3 regions of the Protofrankia sp. Cr2 genome follow, and region 1 is predicted to be linked to each of the others. Evidence: riboswitches for the same ligand, from Rfam matches in the RefSeq annotation. Region 1 holds a riboswitch; each other region holds the start of a gene.

Evidence for each region. Region 1 has a riboswitch for cobalamin ahead of U9978_RS19380 (CbtB domain-containing protein). Riboswitches for the same ligand answer to the same signal wherever they lie in the genome.
Region 2: another riboswitch for cobalamin. It lies ahead of bluB (5,6-dimethylbenzimidazole synthase); the one in region 1 lies ahead of U9978_RS19380 (CbtB domain-containing protein).
Region 3: another riboswitch for cobalamin. It lies ahead of U9978_RS15045 (VWA domain-containing protein); the one in region 1 lies ahead of U9978_RS19380 (CbtB domain-containing protein).

The regions. Positions count from the first base shown of each region.
Region 1 covers NZ_CAUVXG010000053.1:2,259-6,532, reverse strand. The annotation lists gene U9978_RS19395 (cytochrome P450) at 1-379, shown strand, start outside; gene U9978_RS19390 (SnoaL-like polyketide cyclase) at 476-1,129, opposite strand; gene U9978_RS19385 (YccF domain-containing protein) at 1,516-1,935, shown strand; cobalamin riboswitch at 2,031-2,158, shown strand; gene U9978_RS19380 (CbtB domain-containing protein) at 2,203-2,424, shown strand; gene U9978_RS19375 (CbtA family protein) at 2,437-3,189, shown strand; gene U9978_RS19370 (PIN domain-containing protein) at 3,150-3,566, opposite strand; gene U9978_RS19365 (AbrB/MazE/SpoVT family DNA-binding domain-containing protein) at 3,554-3,808, opposite strand; gene U9978_RS19360 (ABC transporter permease) at 3,842-4,274, opposite strand, start outside.
Region 2 covers NZ_CAUVXG010000073.1:8,110-12,383, reverse strand. The annotation lists gene U9978_RS21740 (flavin reductase family protein) at 1-495, shown strand, start outside; gene U9978_RS21735 (FHA domain-containing protein) at 748-1,389, shown strand; cobalamin riboswitch at 1,487-1,688, shown strand; gene bluB (5,6-dimethylbenzimidazole synthase) at 1,725-2,345, shown strand; gene U9978_RS21725 (malonic semialdehyde reductase) at 2,500-3,114, opposite strand; gene U9978_RS21720 (HAMP domain-containing sensor histidine kinase) at 3,472-4,274, shown strand, end outside.
Region 3 covers NZ_CAUVXG010000031.1:35,850-40,123, reverse strand. The annotation lists gene U9978_RS15055 (glycosyltransferase family 2 protein) at 1-262, opposite strand, end outside; gene U9978_RS15050 (hypothetical protein) at 325-1,032, opposite strand; cobalamin riboswitch at 1,313-1,440, shown strand; gene U9978_RS15045 (VWA domain-containing protein) at 1,573-3,672, shown strand; gene cobO (cob(I)yrinic acid a,c-diamide adenosyltransferase) at 3,675-4,274, shown strand, end outside; gene U9978_RS15035 (cobyrinate a,c-diamide synthase) at 4,274-4,274, shown strand, end outside.

The sequences.
Region 1 (4,274 bases):
CGCCACCGCGACGGAGGAATTCCTCCGCTTCGACTCGCCGCTGCACCTTTTCGAACGGACGGCCATGGCCGACGTGGAGATCGGGGGGGTGGTTGTGCGGACGGGGGAGCGGATCGCGGCCCTGCTCGGCTCGGCCAATCGCGACCCCGAGGTTTTCGAACGGGCCGATGAGTTCGACGTCGGCCGGGAACCGAATCCGCACGTCGCCTTCGGCGGTGGCGTCCACTTCTGCGTAGGGGCGCCGCTGGCCCGGGTGGAGCTGGCGATAGCCGTGCGCAGCCTGATGGCGCGCTTTCCCGCGCTTTCTTTCGCTGGGACCCCCGTCCGGCGTCCCACCTTCGTGCAACGTGGCTGGAGCTATCTCCCGGTCACACGTTGACGTTCTGGCCGGGCGCTCTCAGGCTGTTCCTGGCGGCTCCTGCTGTTGGTCTGTTGGTTGGCGCGGCTGACGTGGCGGAGAGCCGCGCCCCCGATTTCACGCGGAGCGTGTGCCGGCAAGCTGGCCGAGGAAGCCGCTGTTGTCGTAGAAGTGTTCGACTTCGAGCAGCCTGAGGTCGTCAGCGACACGCGCCACGCTGACCCCGAACATCTCGACGCGTTCGCCGGTCGGGTCGAACCCCTTGTACGGTCCGCTGAAGGTACCCCAGTGACGCCATTTGAAAGTGATCACAGGCGGTGGTGAGTAGACCTCCAGGACCTCCCAGAAGAAGCCGCCCGGAAGGGCCTTGAGGAAGATTTGATGGGAGGACTCGAACGTCTCGTCGCTCGCCGAGTAATAGGGGTTCTCGCCGATGAGGATGTTGTAGCTGCCTCTTTCGACAAGGTCCTGACTGTTTGCCCAGGGACCGCCGTTGACGCGGGTACGGAATTGATCGGTGACCATACTGACCCACTGGGCCGGATCTTTCTTGTGGGAGACCTCCATTTCGAAGACCTGGACCACACGCTCGACGATGTCGGCCAGGGAGCCCTTGGCGTGTTCGTGGGTACGCTCCTGGGGCATTGTCTCTTTTGACAGATGATAGTCGGGCGGTTCGCCGTCGCGCCACCGTACTCCAGCGGAACCGGCGATGACCGCGTCCCGGCCCTGCACGTGCAGCGGCTGGTCTTCGGCCTTCTCGTCGTTCATCGCGTTGCTCCTCCTGTCGTCGGGTCAAGTCCAGGATGCGTCGAGTGCCGTCCGGGGAAAATTTCCGGAACGGATGGGAGCGGTGCTGCCCAGAGCGGCCGGCAACGGGGGCGCGGCGTTGTGGGGCTTGGAGCATGCATCCTGCGTCCTCCGTCCCGATCAGGCTACTACCCGTGAGGGTAGCAGAAAACAGGACGAAGGTCCTGAATCAGCCGAACATATGGATATACCTGAATGTCGGGGGTAGAGCGTGCCGGAGAGGCCCTTGTCGAAGGGCCAGGGCGTGAAGGGTCGTGCGGCCCGCGAGATGCCGGCGATCCAGTCCCCTCGGATCCGGGTCGAGCGTGAACCGGGATCCTGGCCGTTCAGCCGGGTAGGAAGACGCCATGCGGATCGTGGGGAATGTGCTATGGCTGTTGTTCGCCGGGTTCGAGCTGGCCGTAGGCTATCTACTCGCCGGGATCGTGTGCTGCCTGCTGATTGTGACGATCCCGTTCGGGGTCGCGGCGTTCAGGTTGGCGGGCTACGTCGTCTGGCCGTTCGGCCGGGTCGTGGTCGACCAGCCGGGTGACGCGCCCGTGGCGGTCTTCCTGGTCAACCTGCTGTGGTTCCTGATCGCCGGGTGGTGGCTCGTGCTCAGTCATTTGATCTTTGGTTTGGTACTCTGCCTGACGATCATCGGCATCCCGTTCGGCGTGGCGTCGTTCAAGATGATTCCGCTGGCCATCGCGCCACTGGGTCGGCGGGTGGTTCCCCTCCGGGACCTTGATCCGGCCATCCCGGTCGCGGCATCGGTCTACAGGTGAGGGCTGTCCACAGGTGACGTAGCCCTTCGGTTCAGCTGGTCCTCTGCGCACCCGGTGAGATGAGTAACCGGTACTGCTTGACGCGAGGGGTTGGCTGCTGGTTGTCTCATTGGTGTCCGAGCGGTGGAAGCCGGTGTGAATCCGGCACGGTCGCGCCACTGTGACCGGCCCGCCCAAGGAGCGACGTCGGAAGCCAGACCCAGCGCCGGACATGCCCTGCCGAGTGGAACGCGTGATTCCTGTGGAGGTCCCGCAATGGCCCATGCAATGGCGTATCCAGCGACTGGCGATGCTCCGGTCGCCCGTCCGGCGCTGCCGACGATCCCTTTGAGTGAGCTGGCCCCGTTTGCGATTTTCGGTTCGGTCCTGGCGCTGCTGCTGCTGTACTTCGTCGGTGCGGAGCAGGGCGCCGTGTCGCTCGTGGGCGGTAGTTATGTCCATGAGTTCGTGCACGACGCTCGTCACCTGCTCGGTTTTGCCTGTCACTGAGCGGGGTCGGTGATGGTTCGCGCACTGTTGACCCGTGGAATGCTGGTCGGCGCGCTCGCCGCCCTGTGCGCCTTCGTCGTCGCCAAGGTGCTCGGGGAGAGCCAGGTCGGCCACGCGATCGCCTTCGAGTCGGCGCGGGACGCCGCCGAGGGCGTTCACGGCACGGAACTGGTCTCCCGTACGGTTCAGAGCACCATCGGTCTGTTCACCGGCCTGTTGGTGTTCGGCGTCGCAATCGGCGGGTTGTTCGCTCTCGCCTACGCCGGTGTGCAGGGCCGCCTCGGCGGTCTGGGTGCGCGGGGGACGGCGGCGTTCGTGGCGCTTGCGGGTTTCGTGGGAATGTACCTGCTGCCTGACCTGAAGTACCCGGCCAATCCGCCGTCCATCGGTAACTCCGACACCATCGGTGAGCGCACGAGCCTGTACTTCACGATGATGCTGATCTCACTGGCCGTGGTCATCGGTGGCGCTGTGACGGCTCGCCGGCTCGCGGCGAGGTTCGGCGCCTGGGATGCGGCGTTGCTCGCCATGGCCGGTGGTCTGGTGGTCGTCGGGTTGGCTTATTACCTCCTGCCACCGGTGCACGAGACCCCGCAGGGATTTCCCGCCGATGTGCTGTGGCGGTTCCGTATCGCATCCCTGGCGATTCAGGTGTCGCTGTGGACCACGATCGGCTTGCTGTTCGGGGCGCTGACCGACCGTGCGGTCCGTTCGGCGCGCAGTGATCAGAAGACGAGTTCCGCGGTGGCTCCCACTGCGGCATAGGTGGGCAGGGCACGGCGGTCAGCTGTCAACAAGCGTGCACCGGCAGCCGCGGCGCTCATCCCCACTAAGGCGTCGTACACCTGCCCGCCTGTGATTCCGGTGGCGGCGAAGGTGGTGAGGAGCCGCCGGTACTCGGCCGGGCTGAGTACGAGTGGTTCGTCAGGAAAGTCCTGCGCCAGCGCAAGCACGACGTCGGCAGCCGGGGTGGCGACCCCGCACTGAATCCTGGTGAGCACGGAAACCGTCTCGATCAGAACATGTCCGGGTAGCTGCCGGACGTTCCGTACGAGATCGAGTGACCTCTTGTGTTCGGGATGCCAGTCCGCAAGGGCTGGCACGACCACACTCGTATCGGCTGTTGTGATCAACGAGGCCATCCGCGTGACTCGTCGATCATGCGAAGTAGGTCGACGTGCTCCAGGAGTGGGGTGGGTGTACCGGTCGTGAGAACGGTACGGCCGTCCCGTTCGACGGCGACGGCCCTCGGCCCGACCGGTCGCAACGTGAGTTCGCCGTTGTGTTCTTCAACCTCGATCTGGGTGCCTGGTTTCAGGCCCATGCGCTCGCGCAGGGCTTTGGGCACTACCAGTCGGCCTGCCATGTCAATGGTTATGATCATGGTTTGAGTCTACCATCACCGCCGATAGGATGATCAGCTGCCGGTGGAGCGGTAGTGCCGCAGCCCGGTGCGCCAGGCCCCGGCGGCGAGCACAAGCCCGACACCGGCGACCAGCGGCGAGGCGAACCGGAACGCGGTCGGCAGACCGAGCGGGTCCGGCTTCGCGAGGACGTACAGTGCGGGTTGCCAGTTCAGGAACGCCAGCGGAACGATGAAGGTCAGCGTCTGCATGCCGTGTCGTCCATACAAGGACATCGGATACTGGGTCAGAAAATTCCCACCGTAGGTAACCGCGTTCATCGCCTCGGCTGCCTGTTGGACGACGAACTGGAACGCCGCGCCGGCGATCCAGATTGCGCTGAACAGACCGACACCGGTTATCACCATCACAGCTACGAGCAGCGCCCGGCCCGGGTTCCACGCAACGTCCAGCCTGGCGATCGCAAGCCCGAGTACCCCGATGCCC
Region 2 (4,274 bases), on a different contig from region 1:
GCCCGACAGCTGTTCCGTTCGGTTTTCGCCCAGCTTGCCGCCGGTGTCACGGTGCTCGCCACGGTGACACCGGCCGGCCCCAGCGGCATGACCGCGAGTGCTGTCACCTCGCTCTCCCTCGATCCACTGCTCGTGCTTGCCTGCGTCGGCAACCGCTCAGCCACCCTGGTGGAGATCTGCCAGGCCGGTCGGTTCTCCATCAACATGCTCGACGCGACAGGCGTCGAGCTGGCCACCGGCTTCGCCGCCCAGCCCTCGGCAGACCGTTTCACCGACGTGTCCCACCAGATCGTCCACGAGGTGCCCGTACTCGACGACGCGCTCGCGTGGACCACCTGCACGGTGCACGCCCTGCATCCTGGTGGCGATCACACCATCCTCGTCGGGTCCGTCATCGGGCTCTATCGGGGCCACGGTCGACCGCTGCTGTGGCACGACGGACGCTTTCAATCCATTTCGCCCGGACGGCAGGACTGCGAAGACCCGGATATGTAGCGTTCCGTCCGGGCAGGGGACGTACGGCACTTATATGCATTTTTCATAACGCATAGAATATTGGTCGAAATATCATGGGGAATACGAACAGAAGGAATCAACTTCGCCACATCGCATCACCGACCCATGGGCCGCGGTACCATACGATCCGACGAATGAAACTCGTAATGAAAGGCGTCCGGCGTCATGCCTGATCGGCTCATCGCAGATCCTCGCGGATTCGGCCGGCGCGCCACGTTGGATGTGTGAAACGTGGATGGTGACTCCTCCGCTGACATCTTCCTGTTCTACCGCGACGGCACCGGGAAACAACAGGTGGTGAACCTGACCGCGGCCGTGGGTGTGACGGTCGGCCGCGGTCCTGGTAGCGACGTCAGGCTGGCGTGGGACAGCAAGGTCTCTCGCCTGCATGCACAGTTCCAACAGATTGGAACCAACTGGATACTGATCGACGGAGGGTTGTCCCGTAACGGCACCTTTGTGAACGGGGAACGGCTCGTCGGACGGCGCCGACTCGAGGACGGCGACGTTATTCTCGTCGGTTCGACCTCGCTGACTTATCGTGACAACCGCTTCGGCCGCGCAGCCGCCGGCCGTGGCGCGATAGAGACCCAAGACGTGAACAATATCGTGACCCTGCGCTCCCTGTCGTCGACCCAGCTGCTGGTCCTGGAATCCCTGTGTCGCCCGTACCAGGAGCGAACCCCCTACACGACCCCCGCAACAAATCGGCAGATCGCCGACGAGCTGTTCTTCAGTGTCGAGGCGGTCAAGACTCACCTACGGACATTGTTTCGCAAGTTCGGAGTGGAAGAACTGCCGCAGAACCAGAAGCGGATGAAGCTTGTCGAGCTGGCTTTCCAGGCCGGGTTGGTGTCCGAACGGGAACATTGATCGTCGCAGCTGGCTCACCACGCCACCCCCCCAACCCCGTCACCCGACGACTTCAGGCGTTCCACGGGCAGGCCGAGCCTCGCGTGTGCGATGATCGTGGCGGCATCCTTCGCGAGGTGCCCTGGGAGACCAGGGAGAATCGGGAAGCCGGTGAGAGTCCGGCACGGGCCCGCCGCGGTCATCGGGGAGTCACCGTCCACGCGCGCAGGCGCAGCCACTGGGCCACCTGGCCTGGGAAGGCCGGGCGGCCAGGCGTTGATCCGAGAGTCCGAAGACCGGCCTCGCATGTGTGCCACCCGCCGATGGTCGGGTGGTCGGAGCGCGGGAGCCTCGCCATGTCCGTAGACATCTACGATGTGATCAAAAAACGCCGTGACGTGCGTGCCCAGTTCACCGGAGCACCGATCCCGACTGACGTCCTGGACCGTGTGCTCGCGGCGGCCCATGCCGCCCCCAGCGTCGGCCTGAGTCAGCCATGGGACTTCATCCTGATCGAAAACGTTCGGACCCGGAAAACCTTTCATGATCATGTCAGGCATGAACAAGCGATCTTCGCCGCGACGCTGACCGCGGACCAAGCCACCCGTTTCAGCCGGATCAAGATCGACGGCGTTATGGAGTCCACGCTGGCCGTCGTGGTGACATACGATCCGCTGCGCGGCGCACCAGCCGTCCTGGGACGACACTCCATCGCGGATGCCGGGCTGTATTCCGTATGTCTGGCCATCGAGAACCTGTGGCTGGCCGCGACCGCCGAAGGCATCGGCGTCGGCTGGGTGTCCTTCTACCGTGAACAGGCCGTTCGGAACATGCTCGGGATTCCCGACGACATCCGGCCGGTCGCGTGGTTGTGTCTGGGGCCTGTCACACATCATGAGACCGTCCCTGACCTGGAACGGCACAACTGGGCCTACCGGCGCGCTCTGCCTCAGGCGGTCCATCACGAGATGTGGTAGCCAGCCGGTCAGGAATCGATGATCGGCCACCTTCAAACGCAGGTGGCCGATCATCAGCGACCCTCCGGGACGCGCCCGTAGCGGCCGTCTCAGAACCTGTTTCAGGGTTGCTTCACAGCACCGGCTTCACAGCACCGGCTTCACAGCACCGGCTTCAGAGGACGGAGACGACCTGCTCGTAGTCCAGCCGTGGGCTGCGGTCGAACCACGGGTTCTCCCCGGGCCTGCCGATGTTGATGACTGCGAGTGTCCGCAACGGCTGGTCGGCGAAGAACTCCTTGTCGACGGCGGTGACGTCCAGTCCCGTCATCGGGCCGGCCGCGAGCCCAGCGGCGCGGATACCCAGGATGAAGTAGCCGATCTGCAGGCCGGCGTTGAAGCGGGCCGTCTGCTCGCGAGCAACCGGTTCGGTGAAGAAGTCCCTGGCGTTCGGCAGATGCGGGAAGATCTGCGGGAGGTTCTCGTGGAAGTCGACATCCGCGGCCACGATGGCCACGAGCGGCGCAGACCGCGTCTTCGCCTGGTTACCCGGGCTGAGATGCCGTACCAGCCGTTCCCGCGCCTCCGGCGAACGGACCAGGATGATCCGCAGCGGCTGCGCGTTCATACTGGTCGGCGCCCATTTGATCAACTCATAGATGGCACGGACCTGCTCGTCGGACACCGGATCGTCGCTGAACGTGTTCGCAGTCCGGGCCGTATGGAACAACAGATCCGCGGCGGCAGCGTCTAGTAGCAGGGCATCTTCGCCGGTAACGATATCGGTGATGGTCATGGAAGTCGGGACTCCTGATAGTCGGATGGTTGCCATGAGCACTCCGGGGACTGCGGCCTCCGGGCGCGCGATCTGACGATCGTCGCGCGCCCTTTGGCCCCAGGCTCTTAATTGAACAGACAACTATGCTGCCGACATCCCGCATCCGATGTGAGCTGCGCCTCCAGGTCTGTTCCCGGCCGGTACGGGTACCACGGGCTGTTACCACGGGCGGCGTCGATCCGGTGGAAAGCGCTCGAAATGTTTACCCTGGCCAAGGCCCATGTGGTCACCCGCCCGCACCCGGACGGTCAACCAGCCCGAAGGTGGTCCACCGATGCGTCCAGCCGGCACGGCGGCGGTCCAGCGCCGATGAGCAACCCAGATCGAGGGGTCGCGCTGCGGACCCGGCTGATGTTCGGCTTGCTGGCCCTGCTCATGCTGGGGTTGGCCACGACCGCCACCATCAGCATTTTCGCGCTGCGTACCTATCTCTTCGAACAGACGGACGATCAGCTACGTGGCGCCCAGAACATTGTGACAGCCCGTAGCGTTTTACTGGCCCGAATGGCACCGGTGATCAGCGCTGAAAACCTGCAGCGTGCGATCGCCCCGACCGACTACGTGGTGGAACTACGCAGGCGCGACGGTTCGGTCATGGTCATCACGGGGAGCGGCAGCGGACCCGCACCGTCCGGTCCGCTCATCAACACCGTCATCGACCTCGACGCCCGGGCGGCATCCGGAGCTCCGTTCAACATCGTCAACGGCGGCAAGCGCTTCCGGGCGGTCGTCGGGGTGCTACCCGCTGAAGGTGGGACCGATTTGGTCGCCGTTCCACTGCGCCCGGTAACCGCGACCGTCGCCCGACTGGCCGGCATAGAGCTCATTGCCGGCCTCGCAGTCCTTGCCGGCGCGGGCATCTCGGCGTGGCTGCTACTCGGCCGTGGCCTGCGGCCGTTGCGGGACGTCGCGGAGACCGCCGCCGCAATCGCCGGCGGGGACCTGTCCCGGCGCGTGCCCGACTCGCCGGTGCGCAGCGAGGTCAGTCGGCTCGCCGCCGCGCTCAACATCATGCTTGGTCAGATCCAGTCGGCGTTCGAGGAACGGGGCCGCTCTCAGGAACGGCTGCAGCGGTTCGTCGCCGATGCCTCCCATGAGCTGCGGACTCCGCT
Region 3 (4,274 bases), on a different contig from region 1:
CAACGACGTCACCGGTCGCCGCTGCACAGCCACACGCCACCGCATTTCCCTTGCCACGCCGGGTCTGGTTCACGATGACGGCGTCGGGCCGTAGCGAGCGGGCGACGTCAACAGTGCCGTCACTGGAACGACCGTCGACGACAATGATCTCGGCGTCGTCGGGCAGGCGCGGGAAGACGTGCGGCAGGTTTTGCGCCTCGTTGAGGGTAGGAATTACCACGCTGACGCTGGGTGAGCCATCCAACCTGGCGGATTCTGACATTTCAGGTGATTCTCCGTACTGGACCTTTTGAAAGCGGACCATAGTAGTTTGCGCCACTCCGGTCAGGGCCTGGAACGATAGGCGATGATGCGGCTGAATCCACGGTAGGTGGTCTCACCTGCCTTCTCCCAGCAGTTGGGAAGAGACTCCAGTACTTCCTCGTGCCGGGGCTTGCTGTAAATGATCCAGGCATCGCGCGGACGGACTGCGACAGAACGTTCGATGTTGGCGATGACCGGCCTGAGAACATCGGCGTCGAAAGGATTGAAGAAGAAGAAGACCCGCTCATCCGGTTGAATCTCGTACAGCGCCGCATCGATACACACCATACGCGCTTCGAGGCCGTCTCCCCGGCGCTTCCTATAGGCAGCTATATTCTCCTCGCCGAGCTCGCACAGTTCCTTCGCGAATTCGACGCCGACAACGCTTCTGAATCCGAACTCGGCGGCCAGGAGAAGCACTCGTGCATTTCCGGCACCGAAGTCGATGAATGTTCCTTCGGTTGGCACGTGAAACTTTCTGAGTGCGTCGTAGAAGGGACCGACCGGCATTGGCACCAGATCGTGACCGGTTTCCCGGTCGCCGGCTATGGTGAGCTTCTCCGTGAGAGCGATACGCGTCGACGTCCGGGTGCCGTGCCGGCTGTCGAACCAAACACCCCGCGCGTACCTGGCACCGGCTTGCAGAACAAAGGAAATTCCGTCCTTGTGGAGGGTGCGCTTGAGGATGTCATAGTTTGAGAGGACGGTCAGCTGGCTGTCGGCGGTCATAAATCATCCTTTCGCCCTGGTGTTGACACGCGATCGGCCACGGGCGAGAGCGCCAGGCCGTCCCGACTCGCCGCATGACGTCGCCGAGCCATTCGGTCGCTTGCAATCGACCGTATGTCGCCGACTGCGTATGGCATCCCCACGTGGGCAGTAACTTGTCTACGCCGGACGCGGGTCACCGCGGGTCACCGCCGGTTTCCGTCACGAGCCGACCACGGCGCTCGCGAAGGTGGGCTTGCGGGTGGCCTGGTGTGCCATGCTGAGGAGCGCGACGGCAGTGGAGGAAGCCGGTGGGAATCCGGCGCGGTCCCGCCACTGTCACCGGGGAGCAACCCCTCACCGTACGTCACGGCCGCGAGAGTGGTTGGAAGGCCGAGGGGGCGCGCTGATCCGGAAGTCAGGATACTCCGGCCGTCCGCACCGTTACCGAGGGCGAGGAAACCCGAGGGAGGACCGCGGTATGTCAACGCACGCCTGCCGGCTCATGATCGGCCGAATCGTGATCGATACGGAGTCCAGCGCACAGCGGCACAGGGCACGATGACGGCCTACCCGTTGTCCGCGGTGGTGGGCATGGACGACCTGCGGCTCGCCCTCATCCTCAACGCGGTGTCACCGGCGATCGGCGGGCTGCTCGTCCGCGGGGAGAAGGGCACCGCCAAGTCGACGGCGGTACGCGGTCTTGCCGCACTGCTCCCGCCGGTGACCGTGGTGACCGGCTGTCGGTTCTCCTGCGACCCGGCCGATGCCGACCCCGACTGCCCGGACGGCCCGCATCCACCGGAGGCCCGGCCGATCACCCGGGCGGCACGTCTGGTGGAGCTGCCGGTCGGCGCCTCCGAGGACAGGGTCACCGGGGCGATCGACCTCGACCGGGCGCTCGCCGAAGGCATCACGTCGCTGCGGCCGGGGCTGCTCGCCGCCGCCCATCGCGGCCTGCTCTACGTCGACGAGGTCAACCTCCTGCACGACCATCTCGTGGACCTGCTGTTGGACGCGGCCGCCCTCGGTGTCGCCCACGTCGAACGCGACGGGGTGTCGGTGCGCCATGCCGCCCGCTTCCTGCTGGTCGGGACGATGAACCCCGAAGAAGGTGAACTGCGCCCGCAGTTGCTGGACCGCTTCGGGCTGACCGTCGAGGTCGCAGCCAGCCGACAGCCGCCGGTGCGAGCCGAGGTGGTGCGCCGCCGGCTGGCCTACGACGCCGACCCCGACGCCTTCGCCGCCCGCTGGGCGGTGCAGGAGACCGCACTGGCCGCCCGGATCGCCACCGCCCGCGACCGGCTGCCCGCTGTCGAACTGCCCGACTCCGCACTGCGCCAGGTCACCGCGGTCTGTGCGGCGTTCGACGTGGACGGGATGCGCGCGGATGTGGTCGTGGCCCGCACCGCGATCGCGCTGGCCGCCTGGGAGGGTCGGGAGACCGTGGACGCCGACGACGTCCGCCGCGCCGCCCGCCTGGCCCTGCCGCACCGCTGCCGCCGTGGCCCGTTCGACGCGCCTGGCCTGGACGAAGACACTCTGACCAAGGCGTTGGACGAGTCCCCCACCGGTCCGGACCCCGACCTTGACCCGGACATGGACCCGGACATGGATCCGGACATGGACCCGGATCGCCCCCCGCCGACCAAGGGCGGTGGTGGACGCGGGGGAGACGGCGGCCGTGTTGGCGGCGGGCCGGCATCCAGCGAGCCGGAAACGACATCGGAACGCACGGCCGAGCCGGACGTCGTCCCATCCCCGCGTTCCGCGGAACACGATGCCCCGGAACAGGATGCCGGGGAACACCGCGCCACGGCGGGGCAGGGGCAGGAGCGCCAGGAGCGACGTGCAGGCACGCCCGGCCCATCGTTCCGCCCACGCCGGCTGGAGATCCCCGACACCGGAACACCGCTGGGTGCGCCCGGCCGCCGCTCACGCGCCCGCACCTCGCACGGCGCGGTCGTCACCAGCTCCCCGGACGCGCCCGGCCTGCACCTGCTGGCGACCCTGCGGGCAGCCGCGCCCTGGCAGCACGCCCGCGGGCGCGTCGGCCCGGGGCTGGCGCTGCGTCCCTCCGACCGGCGCGGCGCGGTCCGGGCGGGACGTGAGGGCAACCTGGTCCTGTTCCTGGTGGACGCCAGCGGGTCGATGGCCGCCCGCGCCCGCATGCGTACCGTCACCACCGCCGTGCTGTCCCTCCTGCTCGACGCCTACCAGCGCCGCGACCGAGTCGGAATGATCATTTTCAGGGGTTCCGGCGCCGATCTCGTCCTCCCCCCGACATCGAGTGTGGAGGTGGGCGCGGCGCGACTCGCGTCCCTGCCGACCGGCGGGCGGACCCCGCTGGCAGCCGGGTTGACCCGCGCCGGCGAGGTCCTCGCGGCCGAACGCCGCCGCGACCCGGACCGGCGTCCGCTGCTGATCGTCGTCACCGACGGCCGCGCCACCGCCGGGCCGGACCCGCTCACCCCCGCGCGGGCGTTGGCTCGTAGCGGCCTGGCGAGCATCGTCGTCGACTGCGAGAGCGGGCACGTGCGCCTGGGTCTGGCCGGCCGTCTCGCGACCGCGCTCGGCGGCACGACCATCCCGATCGACGCACTGGCAGCCGCGACCAACCGCGCGAGCGGCCACGCGACCAGCCGGCGCAGGGCTGCCTAGCCATGCCACAGGGACAACCCGCCATGGTGCCCGACGACGGCCTGACGACCCGGGCGCGCCGGGACCGAGCGCTGCTGATCGTCCACACCGGTGAGGGCAAGGGGAAGTCGACCGCGGCGTTCGGGCTCGCGCTGCGCGGCTGGGCGCAGGGCTGGGACGTCGGGGTGTTCCAGTTCGTCAAGTCCGCGAAATGGCGAATCGGGGAGGAACGGGCACTGCGCACCCTGGCCGCCGGCGGTGAGGGCGGGGACATCGCCTGGCACAAGATGGGCGAGGGATGGAGCTGGGTGCAGGCCCGGATCGACCCCGCCGCCGACCCCGCCGAGGCCGCCCGGGAGGGCTGGGCGCAGATCCGCCGGGACCTGGCCGCCCAGACCTACCGGCTCTACGTCCTCGACGAGCTGACCTACCCGCTGAAGTGGGGATGGATCGACACCGACGAGGTCATCGAGGTGCTGCGTACCCGTCCGGGACGCCAGCATGTCGTCGTCACCGGGCGCGCCGCCCCGCCCGCGCTGATCGACGCCGCCGACCTGGTCACCGAGATGACCAAGGTGAAGCATCCGATGGACGCCGGGCAGAAGGGCCAACGGGGGATCGAA